Regions from separate parts of the Bacillus sp. PK3-067 genome, predicted to be linked through region 3. Evidence: predicted binding sites of a transcription regulator. Region 3 holds the regulator's gene; each other region holds the start of a gene.

Region 1 (5,315 bases), on a different replicon from region 3:
TTTGGCTAGCTATTTGATATAATTTATTCCAATATAAATATTGATCCATTCCACCCCATATCCAAATTTTTAATTCTCTCGATAAATGTTCTTTGGTTTCAGGTAGTAGGTATTGGTTAAAAGTATCTAAAGTTACACGATTTAAGGCTATCGTAAATAGTGATATAAGATCACTTAAAAGTGCAATGTGTTCACGATGATCTGGATTTAGTTCTCTCCTAATATCCCTAATAATGAATAAGGTTTTTCGAAGCTTAAGTTTATCGTCTGCAATATTCCAAAATTCATTTTTGACAAATCGTATTGCATTTTCCAAGGTAGGGAACCTCTTATATAATTCAAAATATTTGTCCCAAGAATTACTATTACATAAAGCACTATCAATTGATTTATAGTGCATACAAGTTTTACTTGCATATGTCTCAAAATCCCTCTCAGATAACAATGAAATATTTAGATTTGAAGATAGTTGTTTATGGTCGCGTTCAATCTCTTTAGTAAGCAAGATTAGTCCCTTATGTGCTTTTAATAGTCCCATTAAACCACTTAGCCAAAAAGAACGGGATATAGGAGACTGGTTTTTTAATGTTTTACAGTCACCGATTAAAAGAGAAAGTTCACCAAATTCAGAAGGAATTAACGCGACAGTATCTAAATCAGTAACAACCTTTTTCTTTGGTGAGACACCTTCTGAAAAATATATTTCGGCTTCCATATGTGGAAACCATTCATTCGCTACATAGTATTTTATTAATTTTAGTTTAAGACCTTTGTCTTTAATAATTTTAAACGCCTCCTAATAAAAAGAGATTATCTACTTCTTCTTGATGTTCTTCAGAAAGGGCAATAGTTTCTTTTTCTTTCAATTTATTTGCACTGATTAAGGATTCTACATAAGTTTGTCCTTGGCTTATAGCTAATCTTACTTCGTCATCAACTTCCAATCCTTTACCCTCTCCCATTACAATTAAGTCTACTGCAAGATTAACAGCTTCAATATTTTCCTCAGTATTAATTAGTTCAAATCTAAACCAGCCAGCAGGAGTCCTAGTTAATTTCCCAACTCTTAATATGGTTAGTTGTTTGTATTGTTCGATTGCTTCTGTATTAGCACCAATATAGTGTTCGCGTTGTAATTTTTTTAGGATTGCATATGGGCTACGAATAGCATACTGCTTTGGAAGATATTGTCCTTGTCTAACGGCAGAAACAAGAGCCATCGCTCTTTCATATATCTCCCTTTTAGTTGGGCTTAATCTAGCATCGCCGGGTTTAGGAGTAAATAAAAAGTAATTTTCCCCTGCGTGAGTTGTTGCAATCGAAGGTGGCTTAATGATACTATCATGAGCTAAACTTTTAAGGAGAGATATTTCAGCATCATTGAGCTTTGTACCATTTATTTCTTTTGTTGTCTCAATTATATGTAAAGGAATACCCTGAGATTGTTTTATTAAACCTAATATTTTTTTTACAGTGTTAGCTCCAGATTTTGCAACTAGTTCAGAAAATAATTCAGCGTTTTCCGAAAAGTAGACTGGGCTTAAAAGAATGTCTTTTCCACGGCTTCGTTTGCTAATAATATAATTTCCTTGTTGACCAATTGATAAGTTTCGATCAACTAATTTTTTATCGGCTCCTAGTTGATAAATAGAAGAAGAGCTAATTGGTGAATCAGTAAGTTTCTTCAAAATAGTAATTGCAAGCTCTTCTGATTCATTGAGTTTTTGTAAATCAGCAAATTCCCCTACTTGTTCATATAAGTCTTCATAAAAAGGGACCGTAGGTAAAACAGATTTAATAGTATTACCCTCTGAGTTAATTTTAACAAATTCAATTTCTGCAAGATTATGCACAATATTTTTACATAATAATGGATGGATGTCTAAAAAATGGTGCGAAGCCAATTTTAATGTGTCATAAGGGATTAATGGAAGTCCTCTTATATGAAGAGCGAGCTTAACCATTAATCCTACTTCAGTTAATGTTTCAAATTCAGCTACCTCTTTATTACCTAATCCTAAGGTAATATCATGGCACCTTAATGCTAATTCTTGTCTTTTTTCCATTACTAATCTAACCACCTTTTAAAATATATGTATTAGAAATTTATATACTTTATAGAAATCGATTTCTTGATAAAACAATTAAAAAAGATTATTAAATACTTTTATTTGAAATACCGTGAAAATGATACCTATCAAGTTAAACTCCTAAATTGCTATAAGATAATAATAGTTTTTAATTGCAATAATTTCTATATATCTCCATCAACTTAATAAATTTTAATACCCTTAAATACAAAAAACGTTATCCTTTCTAAACAAGCTAGATTAGGAAGGATAACGTCTTTTTTTCTTTATAGATAGTGCAACTAGCGATGTAGCGAGCCCCATTTACTTACTTAACATCGATAATATTAATAAATTTAAGGATGTTCTTATTATAAAAAGCATCTGTACATATTACAGCACTATTTAGCGGATCGATATCCGTTACGGTCATATAACTAGTAAGCAAATGGCCATCCTCGTAATATGTAATTAATATTTCTTCTTCAGAAAGCAAGGAACACAGTAATATATTCTCTATACATTCTTTTTCTTCCTGAGTTAAAATCGGTCGTTCCACTTTTGTCTTTTCTTTAATAATTTGACTGATACCAGCGAATTGCTCTGGAATCGCGGAAAATCCTTGCCACTTGACCATTCCTCTTCCTTTTGGCATATTAGCGTTACTCACGATCTATGTCCTCCTAACAATGTGTTTCTGTATCTTGCTGTAGCACTATTTGTGTACGAAATCCCTCTTAATATGCTGTTTTTCCCAAACTTAGTGCGTATTTCATCCATTACCTTAGTTAATTTCATTTCTTTTTCACGTTGTATTACGTTATCAAAAAGGGAGATTTGTTCTTCACCTTCATTAATTAACTTTGTTAAAGAAACATTAATTGATCTGATTGGTTCACCCGTATATAACTCATATAAAAAGTATGTACATATATGATAAATATCCATTGTTAGATTAGTTGGGCGGTTTAAAGTGTGAGTTTTTCTAAAACCACCAGCGTAACTTTTGCTATAACCAATGGAAAAATGGATTGTTTGAGCGAGTTTGTTTTGTCTTCTTAATCGATAACAAACTTCCTCGATATGTTCCAGTAGGATAATTGGAAATTCTTCTATCGTGTAATCACGCATGAGTATTTGGCTTTTTCCGATAGAAGTTGTTGCTGGTATATATTTTTCTGAAATGCGGCTAAAATCAATTCCGTTGCTATGTAAGTGTAATTCTTCGCCAATCACACCAAAGCTTTGTTTGAGATATTTCAGAGGGTATTGTGCTAAGGCTTCGATTGAATGTTTTCCTTTTCGATTTAACTTCATCTCTGTCTTCCTCGATATCCCCCAAAATTTACTAAGTGGTCGTATCGGCCATAATTTTATGGGTACATCTTCGTACTTCCAATATGCAATGCAATCTTTCGTTTTCTTCGCTTCCACATCTAACGCAATTTTACTCATCAATGGATTAGGACCAATTCCTATCGTGCACTCAATACGTGTATGCTCATAAACCTCACGTTTGAATTTCAATGCGAATTCGTATGGGTCATTAGCAAACAGATGAATACTATCGGTAATATCCATGAAAAATTCATCGATGCTGTATTGGTGAAAATCCTCAATGGGTACGTACTGTAGGGCCAACCTCGTTATATAATTGGAACATTTGATATAGGTTCCCATGATTGGATTTACCACGAGAATGTCATTACGACGTGGTATTTCATATAGCCTTGCCATTTTCTTTACTCCTAACGCTTTTAATGGTGGAGTTGCAGCCAAAACAATTGAGCCATTCCTTTTAACATCACCGACTACAGCTAACTTAGTTTGAAGTGGGTCTAATCCCATCTTGATGCAACTGACCGAAGCGTAAAAGCTACGAAGGTCTACACATAAAATAATTCGATTCGGCAATATTGAATAGTCATACACTGTCATCCCCCCAAATAAAAGAACATTAGTTCCTATTATATACGAACTAATGTTCTTTTATAAGACTTTTTTAATACAAATTTTAATCATTTCAAATAAAAAAACCTTGCTAATTGCAAGGCTCCTTTCCTCATTTTATCCAATTGTGTATCGACTATCCTCTGAAACAAGTAAACTTGTATGACCAATTTTGACATGGCATTTCCCAAACCGCCGATTTACTTCCGATTGTAATTTCTCGTTTGCTTCCTCTAAAGAACTTGCTGGAATAATTGTAGATTGTGAGCCTGTTACCTTGCCACTATACATCACTGAAAAGTTCAATTCATATTGATGTATCAAGATTTCTCCACTCCTTTTTTCATGGATTTCCTCACAAATCATTCTTATTTGTTGCTTGCTCCTGCAGTTTTTGAAGTTGAATACGCATTTGCGGTACATACCAACTTTTTCTCAATCGAATAATTGAAATTCCTACAATTAAAATCAAAAAGGCTTGTAGGAAAATATCTTGTGTTTCCCATAACGTGCACAAATACAGAAGACTTCCCGAACAAAAATAGTACATGGCCAATAATAGGTTTATATTTGCGATTATCATTTGTTTCTTTATAATAGCGACTATTCCTGCTAAAACAAGCGTACAAACTCCTATACTTAGCAAAATATATGCAATAACCTTTAAAAAAAGCATCCTCACCCCCCTTTCTTTCTAAGAACCCATTTAAACCACTTAAAGAGCCGAATAAAGAGCGTAATCTCATTCGATACCAAATGTATTAACAGTTTCTTTAAAATCAATTACAAGCGAATTTGAAGCGTTATTTTTTCTGAAAGGGAAACTTTTTATGTTGAAAATCATATATACTTTGTTTTCCAACACATCCAATTGAAAACCCTGTAAAAAAAGTTGCACCTATGATTTTTAATCCCCATTGCCATGTGTTTTCCTGTAAAAAATGGTGCGAAACATAGAGACATACCCCTGTACAAATAATGATCCAGATTCCATATTCATCATATTTTCTCTGTTCTAACTTTTGTTCCTGGAACGGATATACCTGGATAAATAAAAAGGCTATCAGCAAAACTGACAGCCCAATTCCCAATACGATCATATTTTATCGCCCCATTTCCACTCGATTACACCTCTTTATAGCGCTTCTGTAACAATTGCTGTACACGCGCCGCATACATTCTAAAATGGGGAACGTTTTGTGCGGCAACCTTTCCAAAATCCATTTGCATTAATGTTTCTTCTAGCAATTTAAACTCAAATTCCAGGAATTTATCATGTTGTTTCTGAATCGAATG
Region 2 (5,315 bases), 510 kb from region 3:
TGTACATAAAATTTTAACTGGACGCGCGAAAGAGTTTGGCACATTAAGGCAATATCAAGGTCTATGTGGTTTCCCGAAACGTTGTGAGAGTGAGCACGATGTATGGGAAACTGGTCATAGCTCGACTTCGTTATCGGCTGCAATGGGAATGGCTCTGGCACGTGATTTAAAGAAAACGAAAGAATATGTTATACCAATTATTGGAGATGGTGCTTTAACAGGCGGAATGGCTTTAGAGGCATTGAACCATATTGGACATGAAAAAACAGACATGATTGTTATTTTGAATGATAATGAAATGTCAATTGCACCAAACGTTGGTGCGCTTCATAATGTGCTCGGTCGTTTACGTACCGCAGGAAAATATCACTGGGTAAAAGATGAATTAGAGTATATATTAAAGAAAATTCCAGCAGTTGGCGGGAAAGTGGCTGCGACAGCAGAGAAAATAAAAGATAGTCTTAAATATTTACTAGTATCTGGTGTCTTTTTCGAAGAGTTAGGCTTTACATATTTAGGTCCAGTCGATGGGCATGATTATGAAAAGTTATTCGAAACGTTGCAATATGCAAAGAAAACAAAAGGCCCAGTACTTGTTCACGTTATTACGAAAAAAGGAAAAGGTTATAAACCGGCTGAGAGTGACGTTATTGGAACTTGGCATGGAACAGGACCTTATAAAATTGAATCAGGTGACTTCGTTAAGCCGAAAGAAGTTGCACCAGCATGGAGTGCTGTCGTTAGTGAAACAGTACTTAAGCTAGCGAGAGCAGATGAGCGTATCGTAGCAATTACACCTGCAATGCCTGTTGGATCAAAACTTGAGAAATTCCAAAAAGAATTCCCAGATCGTATGATTGATGTAGGTATTGCAGAACAGCATGCTACAACAATGGCAGCGGGTATGGCAACGCAAGGAATGAAGCCATTCTTAGCGATTTATTCAACATTTTTACAAAGAGCATATGACCAAGTTGTTCATGATATATGCCGCCAAAATTTAAATGTTTTCATCGGAATAGATCGTTCGGGATTAGTAGGAGCAGATGGTGAAACGCATCAAGGCGTATTTGATATCTCATTCTTACGTCACTTGCCGAATATGGTGCTTATGATGCCGAAAGATGAAAATGAAGGTCAACATTTAGTTTATACGGCGATGCAATATGAAGATGGACCAATCGCATTGCGTTATGCGCGCGGTAATGGACTTGGCGTTCATATGGATGAAGAATTAAAGGCGATTCCAATCGGTACGTGGGAGACGTTAAAAGAGGGTACACAAGCAGCTATTTTAACGTTTGGTACGACAATACCAATGGCAATGGAAGCAGCTGAGCGTCTTGAAAAAGCTGGGGTTTCAGTGAAAGTAGTGAATGCTCGCTTTATTAAACCAATGGATGAAGCATATTTACATGATCTTCTAGGAAAGAATATACCGATTTTAACGATTGAAGAAGCTTGTTTAATCGGTGGTTTTGGAACAGGAGTAGTTGAATTTGCATCTGAAAATGGTTACCATAGTGCATTAGTTGAACGAATGGGTATTCCAGATCGCTTCATAGAGCACGGAAGTGTAACAAAATTATTAGAAGAAATTGGTTTAACGACAGATGCTGTTGTAGACCGTATTCATACAATGATTCCATCAAAACAAAAAAGGGCGTAACAAATGAGCGTAAAAAAAGAAAGAGTAGATGTACTATTAGTAGAGCGAGGACTTATAGAAACGCGTGAGAAAGCAAAGCGCGCCATTATGGCCGGACTCGTATATGCAAATGAGATGAGACTTGATAAGCCAGGAGAGAAAATCTCGCAAGATACTGAGATTACGGTGAAGGGACAAGTTATGCCGTATGTAAGTCGTGGTGGTTATAAACTTGAAAAGGCATTAGAGACATTTCATCTTGATTTACAAGATAAAGTTATGATAGATATTGGTTCATCAACTGGTGGCTTTACAGATTGCGCGCTTCAAAATGGAGCGAAATTATCTTATGCATTAGATGTAGGATACAATCAACTAGCGTGGAAATTACGTCAAGATGAGCGTGTTGTTGTAATGGAACGAACAAACTTCCGTTACGTGACACCAGCAGACTTAGAACGTGGTTTACCTCAATTTGCAAGTATTGATGTTTCATTTATATCATTAAAGCTTATACTGCCAGTTTTAAAAACAATGCTTATGCCTAACGGAGATGTAGCAGCGTTAATTAAACCGCAGTTTGAAGCTGGAAGAGAGCAAGTTGGGAAAAAAGGTATCGTTCGTGATAGAAAAGTACATGAAGCTGTTGTAGAAATGATTGTCGAGTTTGCTTTAAAAGAAGGCTATGATGTGGAAGGTTTAACATTCTCACCAATTACGGGTGGGGATGGTAATATTGAATTTTTAATTCATCTGAAATGGCATGGTGAACGTGAGAATGGCGAAAATCATTCTCCGATTTCTATAGAGCAAGTTGTTACAGAAGCGCATGAAGTTCTAAAACAAAAAGGGAAAGGGGAATAACATATGTTGTTCCTCTTTTTGCTGTAATTGTATAATGATTGTAAAAACAATTGTGTACAAGAAACGAATTATAAGTTAACATAAATAAGTGAAGTATACCAATGTTTAAACTATGGTAAGAGATAGTGTGAGGTGCAAATGTATGAATAAAGGTCAGCGCCATATTAAAATCAGGGAAATTATTGCAAACAAAGAAATTGAAACACAAGATGAATTAGTTGATATTTTACGTAATGAGGGATTTAATGTAACGCAAGCAACAGTATCGCGCGATATTAAAGAACTGCACTTAGTGAAGGTGCCATTACATGATGGGCGCTATAAATATAGCTTGCCAGCAGATCAACGATTTAACCCGTTACAAAAATTAAAACGAAATCTAGTGGATTCATTTGTAAAATTAGACACGGCAGGACATATGCTTGTGCTAAAAACATTGCCTGGTAACGCTCATTCACTTGGAGCACTTATTGATCATTTAGAGTGGGATGAGATCATCGGAACCATCTGTGGTGATGATACTTGCTTAATTATTTGCCGTACACCTGACGATACAGGTGTTGTCTCTGATCGTTTCTTAAATATGTTGTAACAAAAAATCTTGTTTGCTTTCCATCGTAAAGTGGAAAGTGAACAAGATATTTTTATTGGTTAAAAATATGAATTTTCAATTGTAATATAATATTTTGTTTGCATAAAGTTAGAAAATAGATGGATTGACCCGTAAAACAAATGTTTGGTACAATGAAGCGGGTTAGAAGAGTATATACATACAAATATATAGCATGATTATTTGAATGAAGAACTGAGAAAATCCTTTAGTAAGGGATTATTTTATAACGAGGTGAATGGGGCATTGTTATCGGAATTATCGATTAGAAACTTTGCTATTATTGAAGCATTAAATATTTCTTTTCAAAAAGGTTTAACGGTTTTAAGCGGTGAAACAGGGGCCGGAAAATCGATTATTATTGATGCAATTAGTTTACTTGTAGGTGGCCGTGGGTCAGCAGAATTTGTTCGATATGGAACAGAGAAGGCTGAGATTGAAGGGCTATTTTATGTTGAAGATGAGAAGCATCCATGTATTGAAAAGGCAGAAGAGTTAGATATAGAAATAGAAGATGGCATGATTATTTTAAAGCGTGATATTGCTGCGAACGGGAAGAGTGTATGTCGTGTAAATGGGAAGCTTGTTACACTTAGCATATTAAAAGAAATTGGGAAAACACTTGTTGATATTCATGGACAGCACGAAACGCAAGATTTAATGAATGAAGAACGACATCTGTTTATGCTTGATCACTTTGATGGGGATCGAATCGTTAAACAATTAGACATATATCAAAACGTATACGCTGACTATGAAAAATTAAAAAAACAATTGAAATCGTTAAGTGAAAATGAGCAACAAATGGCACATCGCTTAGATTTAATTCAATTTCAGCATGAAGAAATTCGCAAGGCGGATTTAAAGATGGATGAAGAAAATGAATTAACTGAGGAACGATTGCAAATTTCTAATTTTGAAAAGATTTATAAAGCGTTAGGTGATGCATATCGTTCGTTAAGTGCCGACGGACAAGGGTTAGATAATGTAAGAAGTGCAATGGGGCAAATGGAAAGTATTACACATTTAGATGAAGTGTATCAGGAGAATCATGATTCAATTGCAAATAGCTATTACTTATTAGAAGAGGTTGCCTATCAACTGAGAGAAAAGCTCGATATGATGGAATATGATCCAAATCGTTTAGATGAAATCGAAACACGTTTGAATGAAATTCGTATGCTAAAGAGAAAATATGGAAATACTGTAGAAGAGATTTTAGCGTATGCTGATAAAATTGAACAGGAAATTTTTACGATTGAAAATAAAGACGTTCATATTGAAACGACGAAGAAACAGTTGAAGGAATTAGAAAGTGTTATTCTGAAAGAAGCAACGTTGTTAAGTAATATGCGTCATGAGCTTGCAGAACACCTTACAAATGCAATTCATCAGGAATTAAAAGAATTATATATGGAAAAAACGAAATTTGAAGTGAGAATTATGAAGAGAGAAGGAAATGTAGAAGAGCCCCTTGTGGAAGGTGCGCCGGTAAGACTTACGGCGGATGGTTACGATCATGTGGAATTTTATATTTCAACGAACCCAGGAGAGCCGCTAAAACCACTTTCAAAGGTTGCATCTGGCGGAGAGTTATCTCGTATCATTTTAGCTTTAAAAAGCATTTTTTCTAAGCATCAAGGGGTTGCATCTGTTATTTTTGATGAAGTGGATACGGGTGTAAGTGGCCGGGTCGCACAGGCTATTGCGGAAAAAATTTATCGAGTATCAGTAAACTCGCAAGTACTTTGTATTACGCACTTACCTCAAGTAGCTTCAATGGCAGATTCACATTTATTTATTCGAAAACAAGTAGCGAATGATCGGACAATTACATCGGTTACTGTTTTAACTATGGAGGATAAAGTAACAGAAATAGCTCGAATGATTTCTGGTGTGGAAATCACAGATTTAACGACAGAGCATGCGAAAGAATTACTTACGCAAGCGCATCATTTTAAACAGACAGCAGAGGCTATCCAGTAATGGATAGCTTTTTTTCTCAAATGACGATTTCTTAATTCTTCCGGTTATAAATAAAGCACTGCAAGGAGAGATTAAAAAGTGAAGCCAAGAGGCTGAATGTGGGGTAGGAGCGAGGAGAGTGAACAAGTTGAAATTAGAAAAATTTCGAAAAATAATAGGTCTTTGTCTCCTTGTTTCTTTAGTTTTTATTGGATGTTTTAAACCGCT
Region 3 (5,315 bases):
CCATAATACATCTCCAGGTTTCCCGGAACATGTAACAATGCGTGACATCGTTTCTAATTATATTTATCCAAACACATTAAAAGTAATTAGAATAACTGGAGCGGATATAAAAAATGCTCTTGAACTCTCTGCTTCTTATTTCACATTAAAAACAGATGGATCCATCACCGTAAGTCCTACCTACATAGAACCAAAGCCACAACATTATAATTATGATATGTGGGAAGGGATTTCATACGTATTAAACATTTCAAAACCAATTGGTGAAAGAGTAGAATCTTTACAGCATAACAGTGCTCCTCTTAATATGAATGAAGAATATGACGTTGTAATGAATAATTATCGTGCAAGTGGCGGGGGAAATTTCTTTATGTTTCAAAACAAACCGGTAGTAAAAGATATACCCACAGATATGTCTGAACTTATCGCTAATTATATATTGGAACATAAAACGATAGAAGCAACAGTTAATAACAACTGGAAAGTTATTAAATAACGATTTTTACATATAAAAAAGATGGGCTTCGCCCATCTTTTAATTTAATTTTGCATTATCTTGCTTTTTTAAAGCTTTTAATTTCGTCGGTGTAACATCTGTACCTTCTTCGTTAACAACTTTAATACCTTTAAGTTCGTTTAACATATTTTGACGAAATCCTTTTAAATATTGTTCACGTAGCGATTGACGCTCACGTTGCTCTTCTTCAGTTAAACCTTCAGCTTTTGCTTTTTTCGCTAAGAAGTTAATGCGTTCAACGAGTTCGTGATTAATCATCTCGAATCCCCCTTCTAATCAAAACTGATTATTATCATACAATAGTTACTCTTCTTTATCAAGCAATTGCTTCGTATACTCTACATATCTACGATGTACAGTCGCCTTTGAAACATTATGACCAAATCCACGTAATGTTGCTGCAATTTCTTCAAACGTGAGTTCACTTTTTCGCAAACGTACAATTTCCTCAATTGGCACTTCTTTTTTCTCTCTTCCTACACTTAAATGACGATTTTTTAAATTTTTTTCTGGACGATAACCTTTTTCTACTGCACGTTGCATACCTCGTTTAATTTTCAAATTATGAATCTTTCTTTGATATTCTTCAACAATACCAATAATATCTAATACCATTGAATCAGAATCCGACAATTGTAATTCACCATTATGTGTATGCGTATATACTTTTATGCCTTCTTTATGTAAACAATGCATTAACGCGATCTTCGCATTTCCTCTACCAAGACGCGTTTCATCTTGTATAAGTAACACATCAATTTGTTCGTCTCGAATTGTATCCAACACCTCTAATATACCGTCACGTTCAATTGTATATCCACTAGCCTGCTCTTCAATCACCTTAGTAACATTCATTTGATAGCGCTCAGCTAAATGCAATAATTCATCTTTTTGACGTAATAATGATGTTTCTTGCGCTTCTTTCGTTGTACTCACACGTGCATAAATAATTGCATTCATTTTGAACCCCTCTTTCTCCCTATTATTTCCCTATAGTGTAACATAAATCCGCCATTTGTTCGAACTTATGTTTGTAGAATGTTTTTTCACATGTTATACTTATTAATAAGAAAAATGAAAGAAAACGAGGTGTTAGAAAACATGGAAAAGTTAACGAAACGCCAGCAAGACATTCTCGACTTTATTAAGCTAAAAGTACAAGAAAAAGGATATCCACCTTCCGTACGTGAAATTGGTCAAGCAGTCGGCCTCGCTTCTAGTTCTACAGTGCACGGACATTTATCACGATTAGAAGAAAAAGGATACATTCGACGCGATCCAACAAAACCACGTGCCATTGAAATTTTAGGTGAAGACCGAATGGATACGGAAACACAATCTGTTATTCAAGTTCCAATTGTCGGAAAAGTCACTGCTGGTTTACCAATTACAGCGGTCGAAAGCGTAGAAGAACATTTCCCACTTCCAGCTAGTATTGTTGCTGGAGCAGACCAAGTGTTCATGTTACGTATTTCTGGAGATAGTATGATTGAAGCTGGTATTTTCGATGGAGATTTAGTTGTTGTTCGCCAACAGCAGTCTGCATATAATGGTGAAATTGTAGTCGCTTTAACAGAGGATAACGAAGCAACAGTTAAACGTTTCTATAAAGAAAAAGACCATTTCCGTCTACAACCAGAAAACTCTTCATTAGAACCTATCATTTTAAAACAAGTGTCAGTTATCGGGAAAGTAATTGGCGTATATCGTGATTTACATTAAAAATAACAAAAAGAAGATAATTACCTTATTTATATACGGTAATTATCTTCTTTTTGTATTTTGATAGATTTCCATGCATTCTATTTCTTATTAACGAGTTTCAATCGTCACATCTCCCGCAGCCGTTTTACCGCTAATCTTTTTACTACCATTTCCAATTGTTACATTTTTATTTTCTTCATTAAAAATTGTTACATCTCCAGCAGCACTTTGCCCAGTAATTACCGCATCTTGTGGTTTTTCCGATAAAGTAATATCTATATCTCCCGCAGTTGAACTTGCTTCTAGATTATACTTAGAATCATGATCTTGAATATTTATTTCCCCACTTGTTGTTTTTGCGGTCACTTTCCCTAATACCTTCTTAAAGTTCACCTCACCAGCTTTTGTCGATCCCTCCACATTCTTAGCCGTTACTTGTTTCAACTCTACTTCTCCAGCAAGTGTCCTAACACTTACGCTATCACTTTTCACATCACTCATTTCGATTTGTCCAGCAGATGAATTTACTTTTACATCTTGGTAAGAGCGTTCGGGCACAAGGAGAGTCAATTTAGACGTTTGAAACCTAAAATCGTAAAAAGAAAAATCAAATGAAGCACCTTTTTCTCTTTCCCCAATAATTTTTAATGTGTCACCATCTTCTGCGATACGAATCTCTTGTTTACGTACATCTCCCGATTGCTTTACATAAAAAGAAGAGTCAGGAGATTTTTGGACAATAATATCCCCGGCATCTAACTTAACTTCTATATTTTTTAATGTTTCGTTTTTAATTACATTTTCTTTATCGCCTTTTTCAGCAGTTTGTACTGCTTTTTCATATGTTTGGGAAATTCCTATTACTCCAATAATGATACAAGCGATAGCGATTAAAAATAGTTTTTTCATCATTTACTCTCCTTTTATCATTTTGAAGTTCCATATTACATATCGTACACACAATCTCTTAAACCACTTTGTACTATAAAAAGCGATAATACATAAAAATAAACCTACCCCAACAAACGTTATACTAACGAAAAGATCCAACCATATAAAAGTACCCATAAATACTTTTCCAATAACGAAAAATGGTGTTACTACACTAGCAATACCACCGATCCAAAAAGAAAATATAAAAGCAATAATTGCGACTAACGGGCCTAACACAATAATAAAATTAAACAAACTAAGTCCAATCGCTGCCATAACAGCTCTTGTCACATTTGAAGTCGATGGATTTTTTTTCATTTCATCGAAGCGATACATCGCAAGTAATTCTTTCGCGATTACTTTCGGAGAACCAAGGCCCTGTATTATTTCCGATTCAGTTTTCCCCTCTTCTAGTCCAAACTGAAAGTGCTCTTCATAATCCAATAAAATATCTTGCCTCTCTTCCTCTGGTAACTTTCTAAGATAACTTGATAATTCTTTAAGAAACCCTTCTTTACTCATCCCATTCCACCCCTTCAACAATTTCTTGTACCCCTTTCGCAAAATCACGCCATTCTGTTACTAACAAATGAAATTGCGTCTCCCCTTGCTCTGTTAATTGATAATATTTACGAGGTGGCCCTTCCGTAGATTCCTTTAAATACGTTTGAAAATACCCTTCTTTCGTCAAACGACGTAATAAAGGGTATACTGATCCTTCCGATATTAAAAATTTATTAGAAATTTGCTGAACAAGTTCATAACCGTAACTATCTTTACGTTTTACAAGTGCTAATACACAAAGTTCAAGCACACCTTTTTTAAATTGAACGTTCAAGTGCCATCCTCCTTTCCTATCTTAGTACTGTTCAATACACGGTACCTGTTTTATCCATAATATACCACTTAGTATTGTTTATTGCAAGGTACTAAACTATATTTATTCCCTAAATTTAGAAAATGAACTAACGAAATCCTGAATAAGACTGCGTTATAACTAAGCATCATTACGTTAATATCATTGAGTGATAATCTGATTCACAAGCCACAAACTTATAGCCTTGCAGATGAGGACATAAAAATCATCGCTCGCGTTGTACAGGCAGTAAAGAATTATTAAGTTATAGCACAAGTGATTTAAAAAAGATAAAATCAATTCTTTTGAAAAGATTTTCTTAGTAACATGATTCAAAATAACCAAAAACAATCCATTATCTAGTAGTTAATATATCCAATAACTTCACTAAAAAAGCCCTGATACCGTAGTATCAAGGCTTTTTTAGTTCATAAATTATATAAAACTTACGTTTATCTGATAATGTTTTTCTATGATATCACTACTTGTTATTAATTATTGGCTTTTATGTGGTTGTTTTTCATTTTGCAACCACATAAAATTGTAATAATAGGGAATTAAAAAACCCTTGATACTAGTTGTATCAAGGGTTCAAGCCTCTTAGTATAGAGACATATATTGATCGCGTTCCCATTGGTGAACTTGTGTTCTAAAGATATCCCACTCAATCTCTTTCGCTTCGATGAAGTGCTCAAGTAAGTGTTCTCCTAGTGCACCGCATACTACTTCATTAGATTGTAATGTAACTAATGCTTGCGCTAATGTTGCTGGTAAGTCAACGATACCTGCTTCTTCGCGCTCTTCTTTTGTCATTACATAGATGTTACGATCTACTGCTGCTGGTGGAGTTAATTTGTTTTTAATTCCATCAAGACCTGCAGCTAATAATGTAGCCATTACTAAATATGGGTTTGCAGCTGGGTCAACACTACGCACTTCTACGCGTGTACTAATACCACGAGATGCAGGGATACGTACTAACGGACTACGGTTTTGTGCAGACCATGCTACGTAACAAGGCGCTTCATATCCAGGTACTAGACGTTTATATGAGTTTACAGTTGGGTTTGCTATCGCTGTAAATGCTGGTGCATGTTTTAAAATACCTGCGATGAAGTGACGAGCATCATCACTTAATTGTAAGTCACCGTTTGCATCAAAGAATACGTTCTCACCATTTTTAAATAATGATAAGTTACAGTGCATACCTGAACCGTTCACACCATATAGTGGTTTTGGCATAAACGTTGCGTGTAAACCATGTTTACGAGCAATTGTTTTTACAACAAGTTTGAATGTTTGAAT

The links. Region 3 encodes LexA, which represses DNA repair genes until DNA is damaged. Its sites were predicted from a motif close to CGAACATATGTTCG; they were not measured.
Region 1: a site for LexA is predicted at 4,044-4,057, ahead of M1D73_RS29975 (Y-family DNA polymerase). Genes of this name have one in related genera too.
Region 2: a site for LexA is predicted at 3,238-3,251, ahead of recN (DNA repair protein RecN). Genes of this name have one in related genera too.

Annotation. Positions count from the first base shown of each region.
Region 1 covers NZ_CP096493.1:48,657-53,971, reverse strand. Annotated here, with positions in the region: gene M1D73_RS29990 (hypothetical protein) at 1-715, opposite strand, end outside; gene M1D73_RS29985 (hypothetical protein) at 786-2,066, opposite strand; gene M1D73_RS29980 (YolD-like family protein) at 2,398-2,739, opposite strand; gene M1D73_RS29975 (Y-family DNA polymerase) at 2,736-4,001, opposite strand; gene M1D73_RS29970 (hypothetical protein) at 4,137-4,343, opposite strand; gene M1D73_RS29965 (hypothetical protein) at 4,375-4,695, opposite strand; gene M1D73_RS29960 (hypothetical protein) at 4,823-5,119, opposite strand; gene M1D73_RS29955 (hypothetical protein) at 5,145-5,315, opposite strand, start outside.
Region 2 covers NZ_CP096490.1:4,193,161-4,198,475, reverse strand. Annotated here, with positions in the region: gene dxs (1-deoxy-D-xylulose-5-phosphate synthase) at 1-1,669, shown strand, start outside; gene M1D73_RS21500 (TlyA family rRNA (cytidine-2'-O)-methyltransferase) at 1,673-2,512, shown strand; gene argR (arginine repressor ArgR) at 2,655-3,104, shown strand; gene recN (DNA repair protein RecN) at 3,369-5,108, shown strand; gene spoIVB (SpoIVB peptidase) at 5,227-5,315, shown strand, end outside.
Region 3 covers NZ_CP096490.1:3,680,874-3,686,188, forward strand. Annotated here, with positions in the region: gene M1D73_RS18855 (bifunctional metallophosphatase/5'-nucleotidase) at 1-496, shown strand, start outside; gene M1D73_RS18860 (DUF896 domain-containing protein) at 536-775, opposite strand; gene M1D73_RS18865 (YneB family resolvase-like protein) at 821-1,477, opposite strand; gene lexA (transcriptional repressor LexA) at 1,619-2,239, shown strand; gene M1D73_RS18875 (DUF4097 family beta strand repeat-containing protein) at 2,330-3,133, opposite strand; gene M1D73_RS18880 (DUF1700 domain-containing protein) at 3,134-3,676, opposite strand; gene M1D73_RS18885 (PadR family transcriptional regulator) at 3,669-3,992, opposite strand; partial or broken gene M1D73_RS18890 (LexA family protein) at 4,155-4,274, shown strand; gene glnA (type I glutamate--ammonia ligase) at 4,611-5,315, opposite strand, start outside.